Regions from separate parts of the Aliiglaciecola sp. NS0011-25 genome, predicted to be linked through region 3. Evidence: predicted binding sites of a transcription regulator. Region 3 holds the regulator's gene; each other region holds the start of a gene.
The links. Region 3 encodes sigma-54, which starts transcription at its own class of promoters, with help from an activator protein. Its sites were predicted from a motif close to GTTGGCACGNNNNTNGNNT; they were not measured.
Positions count from the first base shown of each region.

Region 1: a site for sigma-54 is predicted at 2,075-2,093, ahead of ABWV72_RS00900 (DUF1328 domain-containing protein). Genes of this name have one in related genera too.
Region 2: a site for sigma-54 is predicted at 2,164-2,182, ahead of ABWV72_RS19475 (S8 family peptidase). Genes of this name have one in related genera too.

Region 1 covers NZ_BAABWR010000001.1:193,127-196,415, reverse strand. Annotated here, with positions in the region: gene ABWV72_RS00910 (sensor domain-containing diguanylate cyclase) at 1-587, shown strand, start outside; gene hemB (porphobilinogen synthase) at 612-1,610, shown strand; gene ABWV72_RS00900 (DUF1328 domain-containing protein) at 2,128-2,304, shown strand; gene ABWV72_RS00895 (hypothetical protein) at 2,364-2,558, shown strand; gene ABWV72_RS00890 (DUF2254 domain-containing protein) at 2,896-3,289, shown strand, end outside.
Region 2 covers NZ_BAABWR010000029.1:40,949-44,237, reverse strand. Annotated here, with positions in the region: gene ABWV72_RS19475 (S8 family peptidase) at 1-2,082, opposite strand, end outside; gene ABWV72_RS19470 (hypothetical protein) at 2,527-3,087, shown strand; gene ABWV72_RS19465 (universal stress protein) at 3,240-3,289, opposite strand, start outside.
Region 3 covers NZ_BAABWR010000020.1:77,371-80,659, forward strand. Annotated here, with positions in the region: gene rapZ (RNase adapter RapZ) at 1-310, opposite strand, end outside; gene ptsN (PTS IIA-like nitrogen regulatory protein PtsN) at 307-753, opposite strand; gene hpf (ribosome hibernation promoting factor) at 772-1,059, opposite strand; gene ABWV72_RS16710 (RNA polymerase factor sigma-54) at 1,087-2,565, opposite strand; gene lptB (LPS export ABC transporter ATP-binding protein) at 2,627-3,289, opposite strand, start outside.

The DNA.
Region 1 (3,289 bases), on a different contig from region 3:
AGCGTACCTTAGAGCTCGAAATAGCACTGCGGGAGTTGTCTGAAACAAACAATGAGCTAGAACAGCAAACCCGTACCGATAGTCTGACCGGTATTCGCAACCGTAAACACTTTGATAAAAAATTCCAAGCAGAGGCTCGACGCTGTCGCCGCGAGCGCTCTGATCTATCCTTAATCATGCTGGACATAGATCATTTTAAGAATATTAATGACACTTATGGTCATGTTGCCGGTGACGAAGTAATTAAAAATGTGGCTAACATTTTAAAACAGAATTTAAAACGCACAACTGATGATGCCTGTCGCTACGGTGGAGAGGAGTTCGCTCTTATATTGCCGAATACTGATTTTGAAGGTGCTAAAGCATTGGCACAAAGACTCCGAGAAATCATTGAAAACACCGTTACCGAAGTTGATGAATTACAACTCAAAGTCACCATTAGTGCTGGCGTTGCTTCTACTATCGTGAGTGGTGTAGAGGATGAAAAAAATCTTTTAGAGAGTGCCGATAAGGCTTTGTATCAGGCGAAACGAGATGGCCGAAACCGGGTGAGAAGTATACATTTACACGCCCGCGATATTGTATAAATAACTAAAGAGGTAAATATTTCTATGTTCGATCAAAAGTTTCCTGCCAACCGTATGAGAAGAATGCGCAAACACAGTTTCACCCGGGAGATGATGGCAGAAAATACCCTAACTGCGAAGGATTTGATTTACCCCATGTTTGTTGTTGAAGGCACACAGCAACGAGTTGCGGTCCCCTCTATGCCAGGTGTAGAGCGCCTATCTATTGATTTATTGGTGGAAGAAGCTAAAGAGTTGGTCGACCTAGGAATACCCGCTATCGCTATTTTTCCCGTGACTCCCCTCGATATTAAATCGGATTGTGCGAGCGAGGCATTTAACCCTGAAGGTTTAGCACAGCGAGCGGTAAGAGCAATAAAACAGAATGTTGCTGATATTGCGGTGATTACCGATGTCGCACTCGACCCTTTTACCTCTCACGGACAAGATGGTTTGATTGATGAGTCAGGTTATGTCTTAAATGATGAAACCTGTGAAGTATTGATGAAACAGGCTTTATCACACGCGGAAGCTGGCGCAGATATCGTTGCTCCTTCAGATATGATGGATGGACGTATTGGAATGATTAGGCAAGCCCTAGAACAGCATGGCTATATTAATACTTGTATCATGGCTTATTCCGCTAAATACGCGTCAAACTACTATGGCCCTTTTCGTGATGCAGTCGGTTCAGCTGGCAATATTAAAGGGGGAAATAAGCATAGTTATCAGATGGATCCTGCTAATTCCGATGAAGCGCTTCACGAGATCGCACTTGATTTAAAAGAAGGTGCAGATATGGTGATGGTTAAACCAGGTATGCCGTATTTAGATATAGTTCGGCGTTGCAAAGATACCTTTCAAGTTCCCACTTTTGTTTATCAAGTTAGTGGTGAGTACGCGATGCACAAAGCTGCATTTGAAAATGGGTGGTTAAATGAAGAAGCCGTAATCATGGAATCTTTGGTGGCATTCAAACGTGCTGGAGCAAACGGCATTTTGACCTACTTTGCAAAGCAAGCCGCGCAAATACTGGCAAGGTAATTATTCGCCGGTTTGCTAATCGCGCCATATTCCAGATACGGCAAGGTTTGCATCTAATATCGAAGTTACATAGCCAAGCATAGTTAACCTTAATTGTGCTTGGCTTAAACTCTTCCCCCTCTTTGGGCAATGACGCTCACACTTTAATATGAAACTAAGATTAGTTCGGATAGCGAGCCGTTTATGCAGCGAAATACTTCGTTGACTAGTGCTCACCGCTATCAATTAAATACTGCTTTGACCTATGGCAAAAGAACTAAGCATGACAGCCAACCTAAATTTAAGCGTTTATAGTCAAGCAATATCAGCTCAACCAAGCAAATACAGAACAATCACATTGTAGATGTGAAAAAGTTTCTAGATTCAGTGTACTTTTTGCAAAGAAAACTTAGCGTTGAAGGTATTGGGATTATTTGGAGTTGTTATTTTTATTTATATATCAATAACATACTCTGTTGTTCGATGTTGGCACGTAATGCGCATTAAGAATATCGAACACAAACAAAAGGAGAATATCATGTTGAGCTGGGCACTAACATTTTTGGTTATCGCAATTATTGCAGCTGTATTTGGTTTTGGTGGAATTGCAGGTACTGCAGCTGGTATCGCTAAAATCATCTTTTTTGTTTTCGTAGTTTTACTGGTGATTTCACTCGTAGCCAATGCCGTACGCGGTAAAGGTCCGAAAGTATAGAGAACTCGATCATCACGCTAAATGAACTTTATAAAAATTCATAATTAATGGAGATACACATGAAAAATTTTAAACATACTTTACAAATCTTACTAATCGCTGGTTCAGTATTCGCTCTAGCTGCTTGTGAGCAAGGTCCTGCAGAGGACGCTGGTGAGAAAGTTGATGAAATGGTAACAGACGCAGGTAATGCGCTAGAAGATGCTTGCGAAGACGTTAAAGAAGGCGTTAAAGCAGAAGACAAAGACTGTTAATAAATGTCAACCCGAAGCGCTTTCACGCAGAATAAAAGGGCTCAATGAGCCCTTTTTTATTTTCAAATGAGGTGATTTATGGACTTTAAAATAATTATTATCGCAATTGTCATCAGTGTAGGATTTTTTGTGACATCTACCGGACTAGCAGGTGGCAGTCCAATCTACACATTCTTGGCTTCCTTTGGTCTATTTATGATTATACTGGTAGTTAGCATGCTACTTTTTGCCAAGAAAAGATCGAAAAAATAAATTGATTTAGTAACCTCACTCGATGTACCAAAGTGAGGTTACTTCATGTTTGCTTGGCGGTGGCGGTTACAATAAGGATGTATGAATGAAAAACCTAGCCAGATTAGATAAACTGTTTGACTCAATAAAGACTAGTTTCTGGTTTGTCCCGCTACTTATGGTTGTGACATCGATTACTTCAGCTTGGTTCATGGTATGGATTGATCATGCTCAAGCTTGGGGGGCTTTAGATTGGTTACCTTTCCTCTATCAAACCGATCAGAGCACGCTTCTTTCATTACTTAATACCATTGCCGCTTCAATGATAACGGTAACTAGTATCGCGTTTTCAATAACAATTGTTACCTTAACCTTAGCATCTTCTCAGTTTGGTCCGCGCTTGATTCGTAATTTTATGGACGACAGAGGAACCCAAGTCGTACTAGGAACTTTCATTTCAATCTTCTCATACTGCGTAGTACTAATTTACTCCATGAGTC
Region 2 (3,289 bases), on a different contig from region 3:
CTCTTCCCAAATGAAAGCTTCTTCCCAGATGAACGCTTCTTCCCAAATGAAAGCCTCTTCCCAGATGAAAGCTTCTTCCCAAATGAAAGCCTCTTCCCAGATGAAAGCTTCTTCCCAAATGAAGGCTTCTTCCCAAATGAAAGCTTCTTCCCAAACCTCAAATTCAAAACCTTCGATGTAATAGTTGCCATTTTCATCTTTACGAGCAGCGCCCATATAGTGTTGTTCACCACTTAGATCAGCAGCTATGTCCAGGCCATTGTTAGCGCATCCCATAGCAGTCGATTCAACCGCTTTAACAGCATTTACACTACCTGAACCTTGTTGGAAGGGGCTGTAAGCAAGTTGCCCATTTGATAACTGCGCCATGGTAGTACTGCTCATTAAGCGGCACTTCACATCGTTAGCACTTAAACTCGGATCGTTTTGCAGCATTAACGCCACTATCCCACTTACCACACCGGACGCTTGTGACGTACCAGACATAATAAAGCGATCATTTCCAACCATATATTGCGGAAATTTATTAGGCACATACATATCTTCATTAGCTAAGCTAAATATATGTCCACCTGGCGCAACCAAATCGGGCTTAACAAAAGCTTCGTGCGTTGGACCTTGAGATGAGAATGAAAGTAACTCATCATCATGAGGATTATCTTGCGTGTAGTTGTCAGTTATTGCGCCAACACTAATAACATAAGGAACATTGGCAGGCACACCGATAGTCATTGCCGCCGGTCCAGTGTTACCAGCAGAGGTTACCACTACAATGTCTTCTTCCCATAATTTCATGATCGCTTGATTGATTGGATCCGCCCAGTAATTCGAACGTGGCGGCGCACCAAAGGATAAATTCACAACTCGAATATTAAATTCTTCGTGATTATCAGCAATATATTGAATCGCTCTAAGTGCATCTAAATAAGTACTATGGCCATCTTCATAGAACGCTTTAATCACCACTAGGTTTGCGTCTGGAGCAACCCCTTGATAATAACTGCGCATCTGTCCATCAACGACTGCATGGTCGCTGTTGGCGATGATCCCAGAAATATGTGTTCCATGACTATTTTCATCCGTTATATCTTCTGGTTGTAATTCCTGATTTTCAATTGCATCAAAAGCAGCAGTAATTCTAGGATTATTGTAGGTGTCATTTTTTAGCGCTTTGTGACTCGCCCATACACCACTATCGATAACCGCAACGGTAATGTCTTTACCGGTAATACCATTGTCATGTAACTCATCAGCACCAATGGTGTTTACATAGTAGCTGTTGCTATCGCCTTCATTGGCTTGAGTGTCGTATCCTTTCACTAGGTCACGACTACAATTTTGGGTAAACGAAACGTCCATTGAAAAGTCGTTTTGTTGATAATTTTCTGTACCATTACGGGAGAAAGTTAATTCAACTTTTGCATCATCAAAGGCGTTCATTTTTGCGTAACGACTTAACCAAGAAGAATCTAGGGTTAACTCTCCATTTTGGCGGCCAAACAAGCTCCAAAACACAGTTGTACCATTGAATTTAACCGATTTGATGTTGCCCAAACTTGTAGGCCAAGTGAAACTCATTTCGTCGACATTAGTATTCATGTCACGGGCATTATATAAGTTCCAGCTCACCTTATTTTTTTCTAGGTCAACAACATGACTTCCATACACTAGGCAATTATCAAGGGCACCAGCAGTAAAAAGAGGTTGATTTTCAGTAATTGTAATCAGAGCAGGTAGACTTTTAAGCAGCTCCAATTGCAAATCAGAAACTCGTACACCAATTCCTCCGACCAACGGCAATTCGTGGGTAACCAATCCACCAACTAAATTAACTAAATCGTTGAGTACCGCAATATCACCGCCTTGGATTAAAATTTCATTATCCATTGCTAAGATGCTATTAACCACTGGAAGCTCTGGCAATCCCAAAGATGTTGTCAATTCTGAGACATCTGTAATTGCTGTGACTTTTTCAAGATTAAGCCCCAAAAGGCCGCTGCTTGCCGCGCTTGCATTTAGAGTAGAAAAGCTCAACAACCCACTTATGAGAACTGCAATCTTATTTCTATTGTTTAGTTTCATGTTATTTGTCTCTAGTATTTTTGACCGTACATGGAATGTCGTTAAACATAAAATACAGGTTTCCTATTTATCCATCAGATATAGCAACCCTCATGCCAATAGTTACCCCCGCGGTTTTATTAGCCTTTAGTCTAATGTGAAAATAATGAATGCAATCAAACAGAAAAATATGAGTGCAAAAAATGAAATGACAGCTCAATATTTACATTCATTTTTTTCAATATCATACGTTGAGAAATTTAATATCAAGTTAAAAGGGGCAAATAAAGATTAGAAAATATGATTTGGCCTAAGCAAGCCTAGAATATTGTTAAGTTAACCTGTAATTTAAAGGAATAGGTACGACGAATGCCGAGAATCGTAATCTAAGATAGTGTTATTTGTTGGAATTAAGTAGGTCACTAATGAGCATTGATAAATGAACGCTAATAGTAAAAGATATCCATGAAGACACTTTACGGTCTAATTTTATTATCCTTGTTTATTCCCACCAACGGAATCGCCGCTGCAGATTTAATGTCATTGGAGTGCCAAATCGTTCCGCAAAAAAACCTTGAAATATGCTCCCTTTCCACCCAAGCAGAGCATTTCCCAGTGAATGACTTGATTTTGTACAAACGAGAAAAGGGCCATCTGCCTGTGCTTATTGAGGTTATTAAAGGAGATGTTGCTATAAGTTGGTTTTGGGGATTTTCGACACAAGGAAAGTACTCAGTGATGAGTTTCGCCGAAGAAGGACATCCTTATTTTGTCGTTTTCGAGACCGAAGCTTTTTTGCAAACTGAGCAACGGCCAACTGCGATCGCCGTTGTCTCAGATTACTTTTTAGAAAGCTTAATTGAATTGCAAGATGATGGTACTGCCGTGTTTGCATACTCTGGTAGCAGACAAACCGCTAGTGATGGCGGTGAATGTGTGGATGCTCAATACGATAATCAATCTTTGAACGAAAATTGCTTTGTGACCATTAATATTTTAGATAAAAGTCATGATGCGGTTAATTAAAATAAGAATATAGACACCCCAGATATAGTGACTAGTTTTAAGTTTACTAGCTAAGCCGCCTGCCCATTTGCAAGCCACTTGTGCAACACTGCCCAATACTTTAAGCAATAGCGCGTAAAGGTTGGGCTGTATTTGCAATCAATATAAAGGTATTAACGCAGCACGATCATAGGTACATCACCTCGTTCAAGCATTTTCATCG
Region 3 (3,289 bases):
GATGCAGTCGACGAGTTTCGCTGAAGCGTTTTATCAGCATGTCATCACTGGCATCTAAATAGACTATGGTCATGTCCCAAGTGGCAGGCAAATAATCAAGAATTTCGACTAATTCACCAGGTACCTTGGGAAGGTTTCTAACATCGATACTCACGGCCACTTGGTCATATTCATCCATAACCGTATGGGTTAGAGTCGGTAATAGGTTAACTGGGATATTGTCGACACAATAGTAACCTAAGTCTTCTAAAGACCTCAGTGCAATAGACTTTCCTGAACCAGAGCGGCCACTAATAATTATCAGTTTCATGCAACGATTGCCTCGTATAACTGAGCATTATCTTCTGCACGACGAATACGTTTCAGAATTTCCTTATCACTTAATTTTGTCGCGATGGTTGCTAAGGTTTGCAGGTGTCCGGCGGCTTTATCTTCAGGTACTAAAATTGCGAAAAATATGTCCACAGGACAATTATCCACAGCGTCAAAGTTGATAGAAGGATCACTGGTGATTAGAACTGCGACCACATCCTTTAAACCCGACAGTCTACCGTGTGGCAATGCAATACCATTCCCGATTCCTGTGCTGCCCATCTTTTCGCGGCTAACCAGACTATTTAAAATCGTTGTCTGATCAATGTCATCGATTTTTTCTGCCGCTATCAGGCTGATAGTTTCAAGAATTCGTTTTTTACTTGTCCCCTGGACTGCACAACTTGTGCAGTCAGGGGAAAGGATGTCTTTAATTTCCATTAATTAATCTAATATATGTTAATGACGCTTAATTTTTTCCTTGTGCTTGATTACCTGTCGATCAAGCTTATCTATCAATCCGTCAATTGCTGCGTACATATCGTTGTGCTCTGAGGTTGCAAATACTTCGCCTCCGCTAAGATGAACTGTCGCTTCAGCTTTTTGATTAAGCTTCTCGACATTAAGAATGACATGGACATTGTTGATATGATCAAAATGCCTTTCTAGCTTTGTAAATTTATTGTCTACATAATCTCGCAAAGAATCTGTAATTTCTACATGATGGCCAGTAAGGTTAATTTGCATATTAGCGTATTCCTTCTGTTGTTGAGCCTACAGCAGGCTCTTGCGTTGGTTAGACGGTGGGATCGATAAAGACTCCCGGTATTTTGCTATTGTCCTACGGGCGACCTGAATACCTTGGTCTGCCAGTAGATCAGCAATCTTACTGTCGCTAAGAGGCTTGGTAGGAAGCTCTGCTGCGACGAGTTTTTTAATTAATGCGCGAATTGCCGTTGAGGAACACTCTCCTCCAGAATCAGTTGCTACATGGCTGGAGAAAAAGTATTTAAGTTCATAAATTCCTCTAGGTGTATGCATATATTTCTGTGTGGTAACACGGGAAATAGTTGATTCATGCATATCTACCATTTCTGCGACATCATTTAACACCATTGGTTTCATCATTTCAGGTCCATGCTCAAAAAAACCAACCTGCTGCTGAACAATGCAGTTTGCGACTTTGAGTAAAGTGTCATTACGACTCTCTAGACTTTTTATAAACCACTTGGCTTCTTGCATATGCGACCGAATAAATTGACTATCACTGGTGTTTTTAGCGTTCCGGCTCATTGCCGCATATTGCTGATTTACATTCAGCTTAGGCAAACTATCGGGATTTAGCTCAACTTGCCAACGACCATTTTTCTTCATCACTGAAACATCTGGAATGACGTATTCAGATTCACCGATTAACAATGAACTACCAGGGCGTGGATTGAGTGTTTGCAATAACCGCATAGCTTCTCGTAATTCGTCTTCTTTTAGACGAGTTTTACGCATTAAAGTTCGGTAATCTTTACTGCCTAATAAGTCAGCATATTCGCTGATTAATAACTTAGCTTCATTTAACCAAGGGGTGTCAGGTGCAAATTGATTCATTTGTACCATTAAACATTCTTGCGGATTTCTTGAGCCTGAACCAATAGGGTCGAACATTTGAATACGTTTTAAAACGCATTCCACCTCATCAAGTTCAACCTCTTCATGGTCGAGACTAGCAAGAACATCTTCGGTGCTGATAGTGAGGTAACCAGACTCATCAATAGAGTCGATAATTGCGATTGCTATGGCAGTATCAACTTCAGAAAAAGGCGTTAAGCGCATCTGCCACAATAGGTGATCTTGAATATTTTCGGTTGTTTCACCTTGGAAAATTTGGTCGTCATCGCCGCCACTACCACCGCTTATTGAGGCGGGGGCTGAGGAGGCACTGATATATTCGTCCCATGTGCTATCTATGGGTAATTCGTCTGGGATATCTGCTTTTTCTAATGCCTCGTTTGTATCCATGGAATCAGAACTTGCGGATACCGTCTCCTCTGAGAACTTGTCATTACTGTCTGCTAAAGCGGAATCCCCAGTAGGGATATCTGAACCGTCTTCTACTTCTAAAAGTGGATTCGATTCTAACGCTTCCTGTATTTCCTGTTGTAAATCCAGCGTTGATAATTGCAATAGACGTATAGCCTGTTGCAATTGAGGCGTCATTGTTAGTTGCTGGCTGAATTTTAATTGTAACGAGGGTTTCATTTAGTTTTTTTATTCTTACTTGTTTAGCCACAAAGCTTTGGTTAAAAACAACATACCTCTACTATAGCTTGAATTGCTCGCCAAGGTATACATCTCTGACTTGTTGATTATTTAAAACTTCTTCTGCGGTTCCAGAAGCTATCAATTCACCATGACTCACAATATACGCTTTTTCACACACGTCTAGCGTTTCACGCACATTATGATCAGTTATTAATACACCAATACCTCTATCGCGTAGGTGTTGAATTATTTTTTTTATATCGTTTACTGAAATCGGGTCAACACCAGCAAAGGGTTCATCCAATAGAATAAACTCAGGGGCGGCCGCTAATGCACGAGCGATCTCGACTCTTCTGCGCTCCCCGCCTGATAAACTCATGCCAAGGCTGTTACGAATATGGTTAATATTGAATTCATCCAATAATGCATCCGCTTGCTCTTCTCGCTGATCAGAACTTAATTCTTTTCGGGTTTGCAAAATTGCCATGATATTTTGGTAAACGGTTAACTTACGAAATATAGATGATTCTTGAGGAAGATAACCAATTCCTTTTCGTGCACGGATGTGCATGGGTTGTAAGGTTAACTCGGTCTGATCAATATAAATCTCGCCTTTATCGAGTGGCACTAACCCAACAATCATATAGAAGGTCGTCGTTTTACCAGCACCATTGGGACCTAACAGGCCAACAATCTGTCCAGTAGAAACTTCAATGCTTAC